DNA from 4 places in the Sphingobium sp. IP1 genome. Region 2 is predicted to be linked to each of the others. Evidence: predicted binding sites of a transcription regulator. Region 2 holds the regulator's gene; each other region holds the start of a gene.
What was found. Region 2 encodes LexA, which represses DNA repair genes until DNA is damaged. Its sites were predicted from a motif close to GTTCCNCNCTTGTTCT; they were not measured.
Positions count from the first base shown of each region.

Region 1: a site for LexA is predicted at 3,254-3,269, ahead of recA (recombinase RecA). Genes of this name have one in related genera too.
Region 3: a site for LexA is predicted at 2,991-3,006, ahead of CG471_RS25880 (ImuA family protein). Genes of this name have one in related genera too.
Region 4: a site for LexA is predicted at 2,925-2,940, ahead of CG471_RS06165 (MmcB family DNA repair protein). Genes of this name have one in related genera too.

Region 1 covers NZ_NOIW01000151.1:4,627-9,372, forward strand. Annotated here, with positions in the region: gene CG471_RS27375 (DUF2062 domain-containing protein) at 1-322, shown strand, start outside; gene CG471_RS27380 (ATP-binding protein) at 406-2,790, shown strand; gene CG471_RS27385 (response regulator) at 2,875-3,231, shown strand; gene recA (recombinase RecA) at 3,344-4,414, shown strand; gene CG471_RS27395 (hypothetical protein) at 4,592-4,746, opposite strand, start outside.
Region 2 covers NZ_NOIW01000062.1:7,830-12,575, reverse strand. Annotated here, with positions in the region: partial or broken gene CG471_RS19220 (ComEC/Rec2 family competence protein) at 1-1,319, shown strand, start outside; gene lexA (transcriptional repressor LexA) at 1,310-1,987, opposite strand; gene glp (gephyrin-like molybdotransferase Glp) at 2,076-3,260, opposite strand; gene moaC (cyclic pyranopterin monophosphate synthase MoaC) at 3,257-3,742, opposite strand; gene trpC (indole-3-glycerol phosphate synthase TrpC) at 3,739-4,530, opposite strand; gene trpD (anthranilate phosphoribosyltransferase) at 4,527-4,746, opposite strand, start outside.
Region 3 covers NZ_NOIW01000125.1:6,538-11,283, reverse strand. Annotated here, with positions in the region: gene CG471_RS25890 (error-prone DNA polymerase) at 1-754, opposite strand, end outside; gene CG471_RS25885 (DUF6504 family protein) at 751-2,310, opposite strand; gene CG471_RS25880 (ImuA family protein) at 2,231-2,962, opposite strand; gene CG471_RS25875 (DUF1810 domain-containing protein) at 3,155-3,580, shown strand; gene CG471_RS25870 (thermonuclease family protein) at 3,734-4,147, opposite strand; gene CG471_RS30825 (hypothetical protein) at 4,444-4,608, shown strand; gene CG471_RS25865 (hypothetical protein) at 4,592-4,746, shown strand, end outside.
Region 4 covers NZ_NOIW01000012.1:39,891-44,636, forward strand. Annotated here, with positions in the region: gene CG471_RS06145 (M48 family metallopeptidase) at 1-645, opposite strand, end outside; gene CG471_RS06150 (YcgN family cysteine cluster protein) at 602-1,027, opposite strand; gene CG471_RS06155 (SCO family protein) at 1,031-1,684, opposite strand; gene CG471_RS06160 (ankyrin repeat domain-containing protein) at 1,729-2,367, shown strand; gene CG471_RS06165 (MmcB family DNA repair protein) at 2,407-2,913, opposite strand; gene CG471_RS06170 (cell wall hydrolase) at 3,017-3,688, opposite strand; gene CG471_RS06175 (DUF1491 family protein) at 3,864-4,214, opposite strand; gene CG471_RS06180 (PaaI family thioesterase) at 4,207-4,704, opposite strand; gene CG471_RS06185 (PTS sugar transporter subunit IIA) at 4,664-4,746, opposite strand, start outside.

The DNA of each region.
Region 1 (4,746 bases), on a different contig from region 2:
CCCGGCCACCACGCCGCTGATCCTGATGGCGTCGGTATGGCTCGGCAACTGGATGCTCGGCCGCAGCGCCGACGCCTCGGGCTTCATGGCGCTGGTCGATGGCCATGCCTCGATCGGCCAATGGTGCGCCTGGCTCTTTTCCGAAGCCGCCCCGGCCATGCTGCTCGGCCTCTTCCTCATCTCGCTCGCCAGCGCGGTGCTCGGCTATGTCGGCGCCGACTGGTTCTGGCGCCGCCGCATGGGCCGCAAGTGGCAGGCGCGCAAATTGAGGATTGGCAAGCGCAATGAAAGCAGCGCATTGGAAGAGATCGCCCGGATCTGATCCGTGGCGTCATGGTTCCATTGTAAGGGCTTAAGGGGACGGCGCCGATGGTCGCGCGGGTAAACAGGGATGATGAGGCGTGGATGGGACAAGCCCCGTCGCGCAGCTTCGTGCCCCTGCTCGCGCTCGCCGCGGCCGCCTCCGCCGCGATTGTCCTCTATGCCATTGGCGACTGGGCGCTGGCCGCCGGCTTTGCCGCCACGGTCATCACCATCGCCGCGCTGCTCGCCTGGTATCGCCGCCTCTATCCCCCGCCGCTGTCCGCCAGTGATGCCGTGCCCGACTGGACCGTGGCGCGCGCCGCTGCCGACGCCTCCAGCATGGCGATCGCCGTCACCGACCGCGCCGGCCGGCTGGTCTGCGCCAGCGACCTGTTCGGCGAATGGTTTCCCGGCTACCCCTCGCCCCCGGCCGTCAATGCCGATGCCTCGCTGATCGAGAGCCTGACCGCCGCCGCCCGCGCCGCCTGGCGCGATGGCGAGGCCAAGGTGGAGGCGATCGCCCATGCGATCCTGCGCCTCGACGTCGACATCACCCGCACCGGCCGGTCGGAGGATTATCTGCTCTGGCGCTTCACCCCGATGCGCCAGCCCAGCGCGCTCGACGATGTCCATCGCGTCCTGACGGGCGAGGCCGGGCGGCAACTGGGCGAAGCCGGCATCATGGCGGTGATGATCGGCGGCGAGGGCCGCATCCGCGCCGCCAACGGTGCCTTCCTGCTGCGCGCCGCCGGACGGATCGACGCCAACATCACCGGCCGCGATTTCGCCGCCCATATGCGGGTCGATGACAAGGGCCGGCTGTTCCTGGCGCGGGAGGAAAGCGGCGGCCTGCCGCTGCGCCTGCTGCAGGTGCCGCTGCGCCGCGCCACCCAGCCGGGCGGCATCCAGAATGGGGCGCAGGACGGCCCGATGCTGTTGCTGCTGATCGACGAGCCGGTCGGCGGTGGCGGCACCTCTGCCCTTTCCTATATCGAAACCCTGCTCTCGCTGCTGCCCTTCGGCCTCGCCATGGCCGATCGCGACGGCCGGGTGCTGTTCGTCAACAAGGCGTTCGCCCGCGCCGCCGGCATCAAGGATGCCGAAACGCCCAGCTATCCCGGCGACCTTGTCGTGCGCGAGGATCAGGCGGCGGTGGCCGACGCGGTGCGCCGCTTTGCCGTCGGCCCGCAAATGTCGGGCGACATCGCCGTGCGCATGCGCGAACAGCCCGAGGAACCGATCGCGCTCAGCCTTGCCGGCGTGCGCGGCCTGGGCGAGGCCGCCGTGCTGCTCAGCCTCAAGGACAATAGCGAGGAATCGAAGCTCAAGCGCCAGGTCGCGCAGGCGACCAAGATGCAGGCGATCGGCCAGCTGGCGGGCGGCGTCGCCCATGACTTCAACAATATCCTGACCGCCATCATCGGCCATTGCGACCTGATGCTGATGCGCCATACGCCGGGCGACAGCGACTATGACGACATCACCCAGATCAAGTCGAACAGCAATCGCGCCGCCGGCCTCACCCGCCAGCTGCTCGCCTTCTCGCGCCAGCAGACACTGCGCCCGCAGATATTGCAGCTGCCCGACATCGTCGCCGACGTTTCCAACCTGTTGAAGCGCCTGCTTGGCGAGAATGTGAAGCTCGACGTCAGCCATGGCCGCAACCTCGGCGCGGTGCGCGCCGACCCCGGCCAGCTGGAACAGGTCATCGTCAACCTGGCGGTCAATGCCCGCGACGCCATGCCCGAAGGCGGCACGCTCAATATCCAGACCTATGGCGTGCCCGCAAACCGCGTGCGCGAGATGCGGCAGCAAATTCTGCCGATCAGCGACTATACCGCGCTGCGCGTGTCCGACACGGGCCTGGGTATCCCGCCCGACATCTTGTCCAAGATCTTCGAACCCTTCTTCACCACCAAGGAACTGGGCAAGGGCACGGGCCTTGGCCTCTCCACCGTCTACGGTATCGTCAAGCAGTCGGGCGGCTATATCTTCGCCGAATCCGAACTGGGCCGGGGCGCCAGTTTCGTCATCTATCTGCCGGTCTATGCCGGCGGCGACATCGAACAGGCCAAGCCCAAGACGCCGATCAAGCGCAGCGAAACCTGGGGCACCGGCACGGTGCTGCTGGTCGAGGATGAGGATATGGTCCGCGCCGTGGCCGAACGCGCCCTCACCCGCCAGGGCTACAAGGTGCTGACTGCCAGCGACGGCGAACAGGGGCTGGAAGTGCTGGGCGGCGGCGAGAAGATCGACCTGCTGATCTCCGACGTGGTGATGCCCAATATGGATGGCCCGGCGATGGTGGCACAGGCGCGGCGCAGCTTCCCGGACCTCCCCGTGCTGTTCATGTCCGGCTATGCCGAGGAGCAATTGCGCAAGTCGATCGACATCGCCAATGTCGCCTTCCTGCCCAAGCCCTTTTCCGTCAACCAGTTGGCCGAAGCGGCGCGCGACGCGCTGGCGATGCGACCGGCGGCGGAATGAACTTGCCCGCCGGCAAACGATTATGCTGGGCATCGCCTGCCCCTTTGGCTAGCGATGGGAAGCAAGAACAAGGGACAAGGGCGCATGGCTGACGGCAAGTCCATCCTCATCGTCGAGGATGAAGCAATGATCGGCATGATGCTGGAAGATTATCTCGACGCGCTCGGCTATCGCCTCCACGCGACCGCCGCGTCGGTGGACGAGGCGTGCGCCCTGGCGCGCGAGGGCGGGTTCGACGCCGCCCTGCTCGACTGCAATCTCCAGGGTGAAAAAAGCTGGCCGGTCGCCGACATATTGGCGCAGCAGTCGATCCCCTTCCTGTTCGCCACCGGCGGCATGGCGGATGATCTGCCGCAGGGTCATGCCGATCGGCCGACGCTGGCCAAGCCCTTCACCATCGGCGCCGTGGAGCGTGCGCTGGAGAAGATTCTCGCCGACTGAATAGGCAGGATAGGAAATTTCCGTTCCCCTCTTGTTCCGCAGGAACAAACAGGATACATCATTGGCAGGCGCCGAGTGACTCGACGCGATCCGCTTGACAGGGGATAGGCCGATGACCGCTATGCTCTCACTCATCGATTCCAAGAAGACAGGCACAATGGACAGACAGAAAGCATTGGAGGCGGCGCTCGCCCAGATTGATCGCGCCTTCGGCAAGGGCAGCGCGATGAAGCTCGGCAGCCGCGAGAAGATCGAGATTGAATCGATCTCGACCGGCTCGCTCGGCCTCGACATCGCACTCGGCATCGGCGGCCTGCCCAAGGGCCGCATCATCGAGATTTACGGCCCGGAAAGCTCGGGCAAGACCACGCTGACGCTGCATGCCATCGCCGAAGCACAGAAGGCCGGCGGCACCGCCGCCTTCGTCGACGCGGAACATGCGCTCGACCCCATCTATGCCAAGAAGCTGGGCGTCGACATTGACGAACTGATCGTGTCGCAGCCCGACACCGGCGAACAGGCGCTGGAAATCGTCGACACGCTGGTCCGCTCCAACGCCATCGACATCCTCGTCGTCGACTCGGTCGCCGCGCTGGTGCCGCGCGCCGAGATCGAGGGCGAGATGGGCGACAGCCATGTCGGCCTGCAGGCGCGCCTCATGAGCCAGGCGCTACGCAAGCTGACCGGGTCGATCGCCCGCTCCAAATGCATGGTGATCTTCATCAACCAGGTGCGCATGAAGATCGGCGTGATGTACGGCAATCCGGAAACCACCACCGGCGGCAACGCGCTCAAATTCTACGCCTCGGTCCGTCTCGACATCCGTCGCACCGGCCAGATCAAGGATCGCGACGATATCGTCGGCAACGCGACCCGCGTGAAGGTGGTGAAGAACAAGGTCGCCCCGCCCTTCAAGCAGGTTGAATTCGACATCATGTATGGCGAGGGCATTTCCAAGATCGGCGAGATGCTCGACATCGGCGTCAAGGCCGGGCTGGTCGAGAAGTCGGGCTCCTGGTTCTCCTATGACTCGGTCCGCATCGGCCAGGGTCGCGAAAACGCCAAGACCTTCCTCAAGGAAAATCCCGAAATGGCAGACCGCCTGGAAAAGGCGATCCGCGGCAAGACCGAGGAAGTCGCCGAAGGGATGATGGCCGGACCCGAAGCGGGGGATGACGACTAAGCAGGACGACCGCGCCCGACCGGATCAACCGGGCGCCTGATCCTGCCTTTCGTCCACCTCTGGCTTCACGCTCTGAAAAGGCCCGTTGCGCGATGGCGCGGCGGGCCTTTTACCTGCCGGGCGCACGACAGGGCTGTCGCCATGCAGGCGCAATGGAGGGGAAGAGGGAAAAGACCGCTATTCGTGCGGCCGCAGGGCGCGGTTGAGCGAATCCAGCACTTCGGCGATCGGTTCGGTCACGGTGACGCTGCGGCCTTCGCCAAAGCGGATGCGGGTGCCGTCGGTCACGGATGAGACGAAGGTCACCTGGGTAGGGTTGACCGCGGTTTCGG
Region 2 (4,746 bases):
TCGATCAGCGGGCTGCATGTGACGGCGCTGATCGGGGCGGTGATCTTCCTGCTGTTGCGCCTGCTGGCGTTGATTCCGCGCGCGGCTTTGGACTGGCCGCTGATGCTGATCGCGGCGGCCGGGGGCGCGTTGGCGGGAATCGGCTACACGCTGCTGACTGGGCGGAGGTGCCGACGGTGCGATCCTGCATCGCGGCGCTGCTGGTGCTGGGCGGGCTGGCGCTGGGGCGCGAGGCGATCACATTGCGGCTGGTGGCGACCGGTGCGCTGGTGGTGCTGGCCTTCTGGCCCGAGGCGCTGATCGGCCCGAGCTTCCAGATGAGCTTCGCCGCCGTAGTCGCGCTGGTGGCGCTGGGCGAGCATCGGCGGTTCAAGGCGTTCGCGATGGCGCGGGACGAGCCTTGGTTGCGCAAGGCCGGGCGGACGGTGGCGGCGATGCTGGTGACCGGCCTTGCCATCGAACTGGTGCTGGCGCCGATCGCGCTTTTCCATTTTCACAAGGCAGGTTTGCTCGGCGCGGTGGCCAATCTGGTCGCGATCCCGCTCACCACCTTCGTCATCATGCCGCTGGAGGCGCTGGCGCTGTGCTTCGATCTGGCCGGGCTGGGCGCGCCCTTCTGGTGGCTCACGGCCAAGGCGATCGCGCTGTTGCTGGCGGTGGCGCATGGCGTGGCGGCGAGCCCGATGGCGGTGATGCTGGCGCCGGCGGTGCCGGGCTGGATTTTCGGGATCATCGTGGTGGGAGGCCTCTGGTGCCTGCTCTGGCGCAGTCGCTGGCGCTGGCTGGGGTTGGCGCCGGTCGCAATCGGTCTGGCCGGCATCGCGCTGCTGGCGCCGCCCGATATCGTGGTGACGGGCGACGGGCGGCATGTCGCGGTGCGGACGCCGACAGGGACGATGGCGCTGCTGCGCGAGGGGGCGGGCGATTATGTCCGCGATGTGCTGAGCGAGAGTGCGGGCTATGACGGGACGCTGGAGGCGATCGCGAAGATGAAGCAGGCGCGCTGTTCGACGGATCTGTGCGCGGTGGCGTTGCCGCGGGGCGGGCGCGACTGGCAGTTGCTGGTGACGCGCAATGCGATGCTGGTCGATCGCCCGATATTGGAGCGGGACTGCGCGGCGGCCGATATCGTCATCAGCGACCGGGGCCTGCCCTGGTGGTGCCGGCCGCGCTGGATGAAGATCGACCGCCGGCTGCTATCCCGCACCGGCGGCCTGTCGATTGGCCTTGAAAGCGGCAAAGTTCACACCGTCCATCGGCCCGGCGACGCGCATCCGTGGATCGTGCGCCGCCGGCCCCGAACAGCCGGTCAGTTGTAGCGGCGCAGCAGGCCGGCGAGCTTGCCCTGGATGCGGACCTGGCGCGGATCGTAGATCTGCGGTTCATAGGCGGCATTGGCGGGATCGAGCCGGACCCGGCTGCCTTCGCGGCGGAAATATTTGAGCGTCGCTTCGGCGTCGTCGATCAGGGCGACGACGATCTGGCCCTCGCGCGCGACATCGGTGCGCTGGATCAGCGCGAAGTCGCCGTCGAGAATGCCGGCCTCCATCATCGAGTCCCCCGACACTTCGAGCGCATAATGGTCGCCCGAGCCGAGCAAGGCGGCGGGGACGGAGAGCATGGTATGGCTTTCCATCGCCTCGATCGGCACGCCGGCGGCGATGCGGCCATGCAGCGGAATTTCGATCACGTCATTGGCGGCGGTCGGCAACAGCACGGCGGGCGCCGACACCTTGGGCGTCGGGACGGCTGGTGCAGACGCGCGATGCATCGCGTCGGGCAGCTTCAACACTTCGAGCGCGCGGGCGCGGTTGGGCAGGCGACGGATGAAGCCCCGTTCCTCCAGCGCGTTGATCAGCCGGTGGATGCCGGACTTGGAGCGCAGGTCGAGCGCGTCCTTCATCTCCTCGAACGAAGGGGACACGCCGCCTTCTTCCAGCCGGGTCTGAATGAAGCTCAGCAATTCCTGCTGCTTGGGCGTCAACATCGGCGGTCCTCCATGGAACGAATGAAGAACGCATAGGAAACGGAAAGGGGCAAGTCAAGCGCGTTAAGCCATGCGCCGCTTTTGCCGGTCAGGCAGCCAGGGGGATGATGTCCACCATGTCGCCGGCAATGGCGGGGGCTGAGCCGGCCGGCCGGCGGATCAGACAGTCGGCCAGCGCCATGGCGGCGGGGGCGGCGCTGTCCTGCGATGTGACCGAGACGATGCCGTCGGCCCCGCGATAGGCGCGCAGATAATCGTCGCGTTCCGCCGTTGGGCCGAGCGGTGCGGCAAGGCGGGCCTGCACGATCGGCGGCAGCGGCGCGCGCGATCCGGCGAGATGGCGGACCAGCGGGCAGAGGAAGAGGGTGCCGGTGACGAAGGCGGAGACCGGGTTGCCCGGCAGGCCGAGAAAGATTGCATTGCCGAGGCGTCCGGCCATCAGCGGTTTGCCCGGCCGCATTGCGATCTTGTAGAAATCGAGCGTGCCGCCGGCGGCCGCAAAGGCGGGGCGGACATAGTCATGGTCGCCGACCGAGGCGCCGCCGGTCGAGACGATGATGTCGGCCTGTGACGCCTGTTCCAGCGCCTGCGTCATCGCGGCGAGATCGTCGGGCACGATGCCTAGGTCGATCACGTCGCAGGGCAGGGCGGCGAGCAGGGCGGCCAGCATCGGCGCGTTGGACGAGGGGAGATAGCCCGGCGGCGTCGGCGCGCCGGGGGGCACAAGTTCATTGCCGGTCGAGAGCAGGGCGACGCGCGGCCGGGCGCCGACGGGCAGACTGCCATGGCCGCCCAGCACGGCGAGCGCGATCTGGCCCGGCGTGAGGCGGCTACCGGCGCTGACCAGCGGTGTGCCGGCGCGGAAATCGGAGCCGAGCGGGCGGACATGCCTGCCGGGCGTCAATATGCCGTCATGCGCGGTCAGTGTGTCGCCGTCGCGCGTGGCATTTTCCTGGATCAGGATCGCGTCTGCGCCGGCCGGCAAGGGCGCGCCGGTGAAGATGCGGCAGGCTTGGCCCGGTTGCAGGGCTGGGATATCGGCGTCGCCCGCGCTGCTGGTGACGATTACCTGCCACGGCCCGGCGCCTTCGGATGCGCGCACGGCATAGCCGTCCATCGCGGAAAGATCGGCCCAGGGCTGGTCGCGCAGCGCGCTAATGTCGGTGGCGAGCCAGCGACCGGCGCAGGTGGCGACGGGCACAAGTTCGGCCGGCAACGGATCGGCAAGGGCAAGGAGCCGCGCTTGCGCGTCCGCGACCGGCATCAGGCTCATCGGCCAGCATGCTCCGGCGCGGCCCAGTCGCCCGACTTGCCGCCGCGCTTGGCGAGCAGGCGAACATCGCCGATTATCATGCCCTTATCGAGCGCCTTGGCCATGTCATAGACGGTCAGGAGCGCGGCGGTCGCGGCGGTCAGCGCCTCCATCTCCACCCCGGTCTGGCCGGCGGTGCGCGCGGTCGCGGTGACGGTGACGCCGTCGTCGTGCAGGGCAAAGTCGATGGTGACGGCGCTCAGCGGGATCGGATGGCAGAGCGGGATCAGTTCGGCGGTGCGCTTGGCCGCCATGATGCCGGCGACGCGGGCGACGGCCAGCACATCGCCCTTCTTGACGAGGCCGGCGGCGATCGCCTGCGCAGCGTCGGCGGCCATGGTGATGCGCCCGGCGGCCACCGCCTCGCGCGCGGTCACAGCCTTGGCCGAGACATCGACCATGCGAGCGGCGCCATCCTCGTCCAGATGAGTGAGGCCGGTCATGCGCCCGTCAGCAGGTTGCGGGTCGCCGCCTCGACATCGGCCTGGCGCATCAGCGTTTCGCCGACCAGGAAGCAGCGCACGCCATGATCGGCCATGGCGGTGAGATCGGCATGCGAGCCAAGGCCGCTTTCGGCGACGAAGGTGCAGCCGTCGGGCGCCTTGCCGACCAGTTCATAGGTGCGGGCGAAATCGACGCTGAAATCGCGCAGGTCGCGGTTGTTGACGCCTATCAGGCGCGAGCGGAGCTTGAGCGCGCGTTCCAGTTCGGCCTCGTCATGCACTTCGATCAGGGCATCCATGCCAAGGCCGAGCGCGGCGTCCTCGATCTCCTGCATCTGGCCGTCTTCCAGCGCGGCGACGATGATCAGGATCGCGTCGGCGCCGAGCGCGCGGCTTTCCAGGATCTGCCAGGGATCGACGATGAAATCCTTGCGCAGCACCGGCAGCGCGCAGGCCGAGCGGGCGGCCATCAGATAATCGTCATGGCCCTGGAAATAGGGCTCGTCGGTCAGCACCGAAAGGCAGGCGGCGCCGCCGGCGGCATAGGCCACCGCATGGGCCGGCGGATCGAAATCGGCGCGGATCAGCCCCTTGGACGGGCTGGCCTTCTTCACCTCGGCGATCAGGCCGAAGCCCGAGCGGGCGGCATCGTCCAGCGCCTTGCGGAAGCCGCGCGGCGGGGTCTGCTCGCTGGCGCGGGCGTGGAGCGAGGCGATCGTCGTCGCGGCCTTGCGGCGGGCGACATCCTCGCGCTTGAAATCGCAGATTTCGATGAGCTTGTTGGTCATTGATAGGCAATCCAGCAATTGAGGAGCGCGTTGGCAAGGCCGTTGTCGATCGCTTCGGCGGCCTGTTCGACGCCTTCCTGGAAATCATGGGCTGCGTCGGCCACCACCAAAGCGGCGGCGGCGTTGAGCAGCACGGCATCGCGATAGGCACCGGCCTCGCCCTGGAGCAGGGCGCGGAGCGCCGCGGCATTATGGGCCGGGTCGCCGCCGCGAATG
Region 3 (4,746 bases), on a different contig from region 2:
CGAATTCCACGCTGCGCGCGACCGGGCTGCTATCCTTGAGATAGCGCCGGAACAGCCGCGTCATCTCCGCGCCGGTCTTGAGATAACGGTCGGCGAACCGCTCGCGCGTGCGGCCCAGCGTGTCGATCGTGCATTTCTCGCGGATGCAGGTGACGACATCCTGCAGCTGGCGGCGTTCGGGCACATGATAGAGGACGTCGTTGGTCGCGATCGTCGGCACGCCTGCGGCGGCGGCGATCCGCGACAGGTCGCGCAGCCGGATTGCGTCCTTTGGCCGCCGCCGGACCGACAGCGCCATATAGGTGCGCTCGCCAAACAGCCGCTTCGTGCGCGCCAGCGCGGCCTGCGTCGTGGCATCGGCCCGGTCGGGGACGAGCATCGCCAGCAGTCCCTCGTTCCAGTCGGCCACATCCGACCAGTCGAGATGGCAGGCCCCCTTGCCCGCGCGCGTCTTGCCGATGCTGAGCAGTCGGCACAGGCGTCCATAGGCCGCCTTGTCGGTGGGATAGACGAGGAGGGCAGTGCCATCGGTGAGATCGAGCCGGCAGCCGACGATCGCGCGGACGCCGGTCTGCCGCTCCGCGTCCCATGCGCGCACGATCCCGGCGACCGAATGGCGGTCGACGACGCCAAGCGCGGGCATCTCCATCGCCGCTGCCGTCGCGAACAGATCCTCGGGGCTCGATGCCCCGCGCAGGAAACTGAAATGCGTTGTCACCTGCAGTTCGACATAGCCCGGTTTGCCCGCGCTCATGCGAAGGCGCCGTGGATGAACCAGCGCATCGGGCCGGTCGCGGCGCTCTCGCCGTCGCCGGCGCGGAACAGCCAATAGCGGCCGCCACTCACCGTCTCAACCTGATAATAATCGCGCACGCTGAGCGGCTGTCGCCCCTCGATGCCGCCATCGCGCCACCATTCGCCATGCAGCCGCTCCGGACCGTCGCCCTGCGTCACCCGGTATCGCTTGCCGCGCCAGATGAACATGCGCGGTGCATCGTCGGGCAACAGCGCGATCACCTCGATCGGTTCTGGTTTGGCCAGCATACGCGCCGGGCGGGGCAGATCATCGTCCCATCCCATGCCGCGCGCCTCACCCAACGCCGGCGCGCCGGTCGCGGAGCGTTCGGGCATGCCGCTCGGGCAAGGCGCCATCCGGTGCAGGTTTCTGGAGCCGAAGCGGTTGGCGAGCGTATCGACCAGCGCAGCCAGATCGGCCCCGCGCCGGCCCAGCTGTTCGAGGCTTTCGCCCTGTCGCGGCGCGGCCGCCTCCATCAGCGAGACCAGCAGCGTCATCGCCTCGATGCCAAGACCCGGTTCAACCGTTTCGATCTTCGCGCAGAGCAATTTGGCGAGATGCCCCGCATCCCGGCTCGGCGTCGCCGTCCCGATGCGGATGACCTGACAATGGCCATCGACACGGTGGAAATAGCAATCGAGACGCCTGCCTCCGCGTCCTGCGCGGACAAGCTGTTCGACAATGTCGGCGACGAGATCGCCGATCACCTGGGCGAAAGCCTCGGGCGTCGCGATCGGCTCCATGAAACCGCGCTGCGCCCGCGGCATCTGTTCCGGAAAGATCGGCTCTATGGGTTCGGCGACCTGTCCGATGGCCTGGTCGAGACGGCGATGCAGGCTGCGGCCAAACCGCTTGGCGAGCGGCGCGCGGGGTGCGCCGAGCAGTTGTTCGACCCGCTCGAAGCCAAGCTTGCGCAGCCCCTCGACGATTTCGGCTTCGAGCCGCAGCGCCGGGATCGGGAGCAGCTCCATCGCCCTGCGATGCTGCCCCGGTTCGATGACGACGGGCCTGCCGTCGCGGACATGCCGTGCGACCGCGTGCGCGCAGCCCGCCGTGTCGGCGACCGCGATATGCACCGCGACGCCGAAGGCCGCGATGCGGCGATGCAGATCCTTGAGCAGGGCGGTTTCGCTGCCGAAGAGCGAGGCGCAGCCGGTGATGTCGATCCACAGCCCGTCCGGGGCGTCGGGCGCCACGATCGGCGAATAGCGCTGCCCGGCCCACAGGGCGAGGCGCCGCAGGCCGTCCATGTCAGCGTCGGGCAGCGCGTCGATGACCTCCAGTTCGGGCGCAAGCATCCGCGCCTTGGTGACGGTCATGCCGGGCATAACGCCGAGCGCGCGTGCGGCAGCATCCACCGCCGCGACGATCCGGCGGCCATGGTCAGGAATTGCGGTGACGAGCGGTCCGTCGGGCGTGGTGCTGCAACGCCCTTCAGGCGGCGATTTGGCTGTCGCCCGCCGCAGCCGGTCGGTCGACCAGTGCGGCAGGTAGACCGATACGACCCGTCGCATCGCAGCCCTCCACAATCCATGCGTGCGGATTACCGCCGCGTACGCGCTCCAGCGCCAGCTGCCATCGCGGACGGCCAAGGCTCGGGATGCCGAGATCCTCGCTCGGGCTCGCGGTCACCCGCCAGCGCGTGATCGCCGCCGTGCCCTCGGCCGCTTGCGCGACTTTCGACGCGCGCCGGAAGATGAAAGCCGGCACGCCCGACGCTTCGGCTGCGAGCTGCAGCCGCTTGGAGGCGGTGGTGCTGTATTTGCCGATCTCGCCCACGACGCCGCCGATCCCGGCATGGCGCAGGCATTCCTCCATCGCGAGCAGCACATTAGTGTCGCTGCCCGCCTCGACATAGATCACCCGGTCAGGATGCAGTCCCGCGAGGTGGAGCGCGGGGGCAAACAGGTCGCGCCATCGCAGGCACCACAGCACCGGCCCCTCCATCCGCGCGAGAATGCCGGCCAGGAACACCGTCGCGCTTGCATCGTCGGCAAGGTCTGGGCTGCCCGCGACCTCATGGAGCGCGCCGCCGGCAATACCGCCGCCCGGCAGGCGCGCGTCGATCGCCTCGATCCCGAACGGCGTGGTTGCGTGGCATACGCCTTTGCCCTCGATCTGCGCAATATGCGCTCGCAGCTGATCAAGGACGGTGGCTTCACGCATGGCATTCAAAAGACTCGGGGTTTGATATGTTCTCTTTTTGTTCATACTGCTGCGATCGAGAGTCAAGCACCGGGTCCGTTCCGACTTGTTGACAGGAGGGCCCAAGTTGCGGGGGAGTAGGCATTTCATCTTTGAGAAAAAATTTTGCGGCCGGGCGGCGCGCGCCTGCGCGCAGGCTATGACGGCATCATCATGACCGCCTCTTTCGACCTTGACCGATTCGTCGCCGCACAGGCGCAGATCTATAACACGGCCCTTGGCGAGATCCGCCGCGGCGCCAAGCGCAGTCACTGGATGTGGTTCATCTTTCCGCAGATCGCCGGTCTCGGGTCGAGCGAGATGGCGCGGCGCTACGCGATCGCATCACTCGACGAGGCGCGCGCCTATCTTGCGCACCCGGTGCTGGGTGCCCGGCTGCGCGATTGCGTGGCGGCGCTGCAGGACCTCACCGGCACCAGTGCCGAGGCGGTGTTCGGTGGCATCGATGCGCTGAAGCTGCGCTCGTCCCTCACCCTGTTCGTCGAAGCCGGGGGCGGGGGGCTGTTCACGGCCGCGCTCGATCGCTGGTTTGGCGGCGAGGCCGATGCAGCGACGCTGGCGCGCCTGGCCCCGCGCTGAGGCGAGGAACCGCTCGCGCGTCGATCGGTTCTAAAAGACGAGGCCGCTTGTTTCCCCCCGCTCATGCGGCCCCTGATACGGACCCGCCGGTTCCCCCGTTCCGGCGGGTCCATTTCTTCCTCTTTCTGGACCTGAGCATAGGCGCCGTGACGCCTATCGCGCGCGGCACCAGTCGGGCTTGGGCTGGCGGCGCAGCCAGGGCCGTGCTGCGCCGATGCTGATCAGCCTTGCGGCCAGATCGCGCCCGTCGAGCGTGACGCGCGCGACAGTGCGATTATAGCTGCGCCCGATCCGCTCGAAGCGGATCGTCTTGCCATCGAGCAGGGCTTTCGCCTGGCGGGTCGCCGCCTTGCCGCGCGCGAGCTCGGCAGCGCATTTGGCCTGGCCGGCGCGGCTCTCGGGCGCATCGATATCGGCGATCCGAATCCGCTCGCCACTCATCAGGCGAAAGGTGTCGCCGTCGGTCACAGAGCGGATTTTGCCGGTCGCGGCGGGGAGCGCTGCCGCGCTCGACAGGGAGCAAACGAACAACAGGGCTGCGAGGGCGTGTCGGTAGGAAAGGGTCATCGGCCCCGCTCTAGCCGTCCTGACCATCACGAACAAAGGGGCAACCGGCGCGGCGTGCATCCTGGGCGACGGGGTCGGTGGCGGGACGTCTCATGCCGGCCGACGGGATCACCCCGCTCTTTGAGGCGCAATCCTTGGTCGCTCCCGCGGACCTATTCGATCAACCCGTAAAGGGTCCGTACGCTCACGCTACGGCCTTTTGCCGTGCCGCCAAAAGGTGATCGCGGCCACGGGAGCGACGCTTCGGGCGCCAGTCGAGCGGGGATGAACCCGCCGGCACCACAAGGAGCCTCGATATGTTCACCGATCTTGGGACCGCCCGCAAAAGCGCACTCACTCTCTCGAAGACCCTGATGGCCGCCACGATGGTCATCGCAATCGGAACGCAGTTCGCCGTCATCACCGCCGACGACTTCGATGGCGACGTCGCCGTGCTCAACGAATATGATCCCTTCGCCTGACAATCAGGCGGGGGCTGCCGCCCCCGCCGCCTTTCGAGATCCGTTGCCATTGGAAGACCTGCCGAGCCAGACCAGCGCCCATTATCTGCACTCGACCCTGCGCGAGCGCATTGTCGAGCATGTCTTTGTAGGCGAGGC
Region 4 (4,746 bases), on a different contig from region 2:
GGCGTGGAAGGCGGGGCTATGGTCCATGTGCAGCAGATGCGCCAGCTCATGCGCCACGGTCGATCGCCGCACCCAGGCCGGCGCCAGGATCAGCCGCCAGCTATAGCGGATCGCCCCGCTCGACGTGCAACTGCCCCAGCGGCTGCGCGTGTCGCCGGTGCCGACCGAGGCGACGATCAGGCCATGGTCCTGCGCCATCGCCAGCGTCTCCGCCTCCAGCACGGCCTTGGCCCGTGTCCTCAGCCAGCGCAGCACCCGCGCACCGACCGATTCCGCCGCCCCGCCCAGGATCAGCCGGTCGCCCTCCAGCCGGATCGTCCGGGTCGCCCCTGCAATCCAGCAGATGCGCACCTCGCGCCCCTCCAGCGGGAAGGTCGCGCCGTCACCCAGCAGCGTCACCGCCGGCGTCACCGCCATTTGCGCCCGGACCCAATCCTCATGGCCCTGTGCCCAGCCGAGCGCGCGCTTGAGGTTCGCCCGCGCCGGCAAGGACAGCCGCAATTCGCCGCGCAACCCGTCGATCGTCAGCTTGTAGGCGCGCGCCCGCGCGGACCGGCGCACCCGCACCGGCATGGCGACGCCATCGATCAGGATTTCTGCCTCAGAGCTCTCGGTCGACAAGATGATGTTCCCAATCGCCCGCATCGGCCTCCGCCACGGTCCAGCCGCGCACGGATTCCTTGGCCCGATGCACCGCCTCGCGATCGCCGCAGACCAGATAATGCCATTCGGGCAGCGGCAGCCCCGCCTCGCGCAGCCGATAGGCACAGGTGCGCGGCAGCCAGCTGATCTGCTTCACCTTGGCCGGGGTCAGCCGCACGCAATCGGGCACGAACCGCCGCCGGTCGGGATAGTTGGTGCATTGGCCGCTATGCCGGTCGAGCAGTCGACAGGCGACATTGGTCGGATAGATGCGGCCCGTGTCCTCATCTTCCGCCTTGTGCAGGCAGCATTTGCCGCAACCGTCGCACAGCGCTTCCCATTCGGCGCGGTTCAGCTTGTCGAGGGGCTTGTCCCAGAAGTCCAAATGTCACTTGACCCATTTTTCGAGAAAGGCGCGCACGATATCCGGAGCGCCCTCGTCCACGTCCGGCGTGCCCGGATCATCGACCGGCACCAGCGCGATTGGCTTGCCGTCCGGCCCGAACAGATAGGGCGTGCGGCTGTGGCTGACCAGATAGTCGCTCGCCCCTTCCGGCTTTTCCGCATTGTAGAGGACGACGAAGTCCTTGGCCACCTTCGCGATCTGTTCCGGCGTGCCGGTCAGGCCGACGAGGCGCGGGTGGAAGGCTGTGACATAGGGCTTCAGCACCGCCGGCGTGTCCCGCTTGGGATCGACGCTGATAAAGATCGGCTGCACCTTCGCGGCGCGGGCGGGCGCTGCCTTCTCGAAGGCACTGAACGCCTGCATGATCCGCTGCAGATCGACCGGGCAGACATCCGGGCAATAGGTGTAGCCGAAATAGACGATCCGATACTGGCCCTTATAATCGTCCCAATGCACGGTCTTGCCGTCCTGGTCGGTCAGGGTGAAGGGCGCACCGATGCGCGCACCGACCAGATTGCCCTGCTCGCTCTCGCCGCTTGATGCGTTGCCGCCAGCCCCCATATTGCATGCCGTCAGCAAGGCCAGAAGCGGCAGGGCGAGCGAGATCAGCGCTTTGTTCATGGTGTCGCCTGCCATGCCTTGCTATGGGCCGATTTGCAAATCGAACGGGGCGCGCGACGATGAAGATTGGGATGAAGAGCGGACTTTCCACCTGGCTGTTTCTGGCGCGGCCTGCCGCCATCACCCTGGCACTGATGGCCCCGGTTGCGGCCCAGGCCCAGTTTTCCAACAATTACAACTTCCTCAAGGCGGTGAAGGACGCCGACGGCGAAAAGGCGACCGACCTGCTGCAGAAGCCGGGTTCGACCGTCATCAACAGCCGTGACGTCACCACCGGTGAAACCGCGCTGCACATCGTCATCGGCCGCCGCGACACGACCTGGCTCAACTTCATGCTGTCGAAGGGCGCCAATCCGAACCTGGCCGACAATAATGGCACCACGCCGCTGCTGCTCGCCGTGCAGAACCGGTACGAGGAAGGCGTGCGCCTGCTGCTCGCCCGCGGTGCCCAGGTCGACAAGACCAATGGCAGCGGCGAGACCGCATTGATCCGCGCGGTGCAGCTGCGCGACATCGGCCTGGTCCGCCTGCTGGTGGCGCAGGGCGCCAATGCGGACAAGCGCGACACGATCGCCGGCATGTCCGCCCGCGACTATGCCGAACGCGACAGCCGCACGCCGGGTCTGGTCGAGGCCCTCGATTCCGCCAAGGCCAACGCCGCAGCGCCCAAGGGCCCGGTCCAGGGTCCGGTTTTCTGATATGAAAAAGGGCGGACTGGCCGCCCTTTTCTTTAACCCTTACCAGCCCAGTTCCGCTGCATAATCCGGGTCGGCCAGCGCCGACAGGCGGCGGGCGGCGCGGCGGGCGAAGCGCAGCGTCTCTGCCTTGCGCCGGGCAGCGGCCAGCGGCTCGAACGGCGCGGCACGCACCAGTTCGGCATCATATTGGTCGGCGACGATCAGGCCGGTGCGAGCCGGCCACAGCGCCTCGCTGTCGAACAGGCTGGTGTCGAAGCCCGATGGCACCGCCCAGAAATAGCGGTCGCAATAGTCGAAATAATCCGGCCATTTCATGTCGCCCAGCAGGTCCGCCCGGCTGCACTTGATCTCGACGATGGTCAGGCGCCCGGCACTGTCGATCGCCATGATGTCGGCCCGCCGGCCATTGGGCAACGGCACTTCCAATATGCCGTTCATGTCATGGCGATGAAACAGGCGCAGCGTGCCGCGCGCAACCGCCAGCGCGGTCCCGTCGGTCAGCGGTGAACAGCGATCGGCGTCTTGGGCGGCGTCTTGGATGGTCATGGCACCAGATTAGAACAGGAAGGGAACAAAAGAAAAGACCGATTCGGACATGGGGTCCGAACCGGCCTTCAAAAGGGCGTCTCTGTCGCGCGGTGAGCGCGGATCAGCGATAGAAGACGTGATTGTCGATCGACGCCAGCTTGGTCTTGCCCCAGCCCGGCGACACGCGGCGGGCATGGAAGAACAGCGCGCCTTCGGCCTGGCTGTCCCAGCTGTCGTCGAGGGCAATCTGCGCGATCGCAACCGCCTCGCGCCAGGAATCGCTGGCGATGTTGATCGGCGGCATGCCGTGACCACGCACGAAGCTGAACTGGCTCGGCTGATAGACGACGCCGCACAGGCTGCTGGCGAAGCGGCCCGACTTGGCGCGGTTGATGATGACGCGGGCGACGGCCAACTGGCCCTCCAGCGTTTCACCCTTGGATTCGAAATAGACCGCACCGGCCAGGCACTTCATGTCGCCTTCGACATCCTCGGGAGCGCCTTGCGCATCAACCAGGGCTGCCAGGGTCTCGGCCTTGGGCTCGATATCGGTCGAAAAATTGCTGCCAGCCTTGGAGCCGGAATCCAGCGACTGCGCGACTTCCTGCGGCGCAGCGAAAACGACGGCAGGCTTGGTGCCGGCCGTGGGTGCGCTAGTCAGCGCGGCGGTTTCCGGCAGGGAAACCGTGGACAGGGAGGCCTCGCTGGCGCTCGACATGTCCGACGCCGTAACAGCCGCAGCGGCCGACAGCGTAAATGCCGCGATGATCGCGGCCTTCAGACGAAAACTCATTATTGCTCAAAATCGTGCGGTTATTGGCCAGAAACGTCGATTGTAACCGATATTCTGTGACGTTCGGCCGCCCCCCGTCTGCGTGTTTACCGGCCCGCCCCCCATGGACGAATGCAGGCAACCTGCGCGTTCAGCGTTGGCCGCCATTGCCCGCGCGCGTGCAAGGAGTCAACGATCAGCAGATCGTTTCAGCGGCGAACCGTTCCGCATCCGCGATATCAAGCTCCACCAGCCACAGGTCGGGGTCCGATCTGCGCCGGCGTTCCGCGTAGGCGGCGAACGCCTCCGGCCCCTCTTCCGCAGGGGGGCCACAGCGCATCAATGCATGGCCGCCGCGAAAGTTCGATACCCGCTCGAAAATTGCGGATTCCCGCCCCTTGTCCATCACCTGGACCAGGATGACGCCGCTCATTGCATCGCCCTTGGCCAGGATCATGGCAAATCCGCCGGCGGCATTCACCCGCTTCACCAGCGCGCCGACCAGCATCGCGCTGGTCAGCCGCGCGGCCGGACTGTCCTCAGCCATGATATCCCGGCAGCGATGACAGCGGAATCTGCGACCGCATGAAGGTGCCGGTGCCCCGCCCCACCTCTTCCCCGTCCGAATCGAGGATGCTCGCCTCGGCGACATAGACGCGGCGCTTGCCGCTGATCCAGCGCCCCTCGGCGCGCAGCTTTCCGGGGCCGATCGGCCGGGTGAACAGCAGGTTGAAGGCGGTGGTCAGCAGGAAACGATCACTGACCAGGCTGTTGGCGGCATAGAAGGCCGCATCGTCCAGCATCTTGAAATAGACGGTGCCATGCACCGCGCCGGCGGCATGGAAATGCCGCTCGTCGACCTCGAAATCGATCACCGACCGGCTGGGTTCCGGCACGCGCAGGGTCGACAGGAACAGGTCGTTGATCGGCGCGCTGTTGTAGAGATGCTCCAGCGCGCGGAAATGCGCCGCCTCGCCACTGGCGAGCGCGGCGGCCTCAGGCGGCGTCACGCGCCTCACCACCGGCCAGCAGCGCATGCAGCGCCTCGGCCGACTTCGCACCGCGCAGGCGCGTCACCT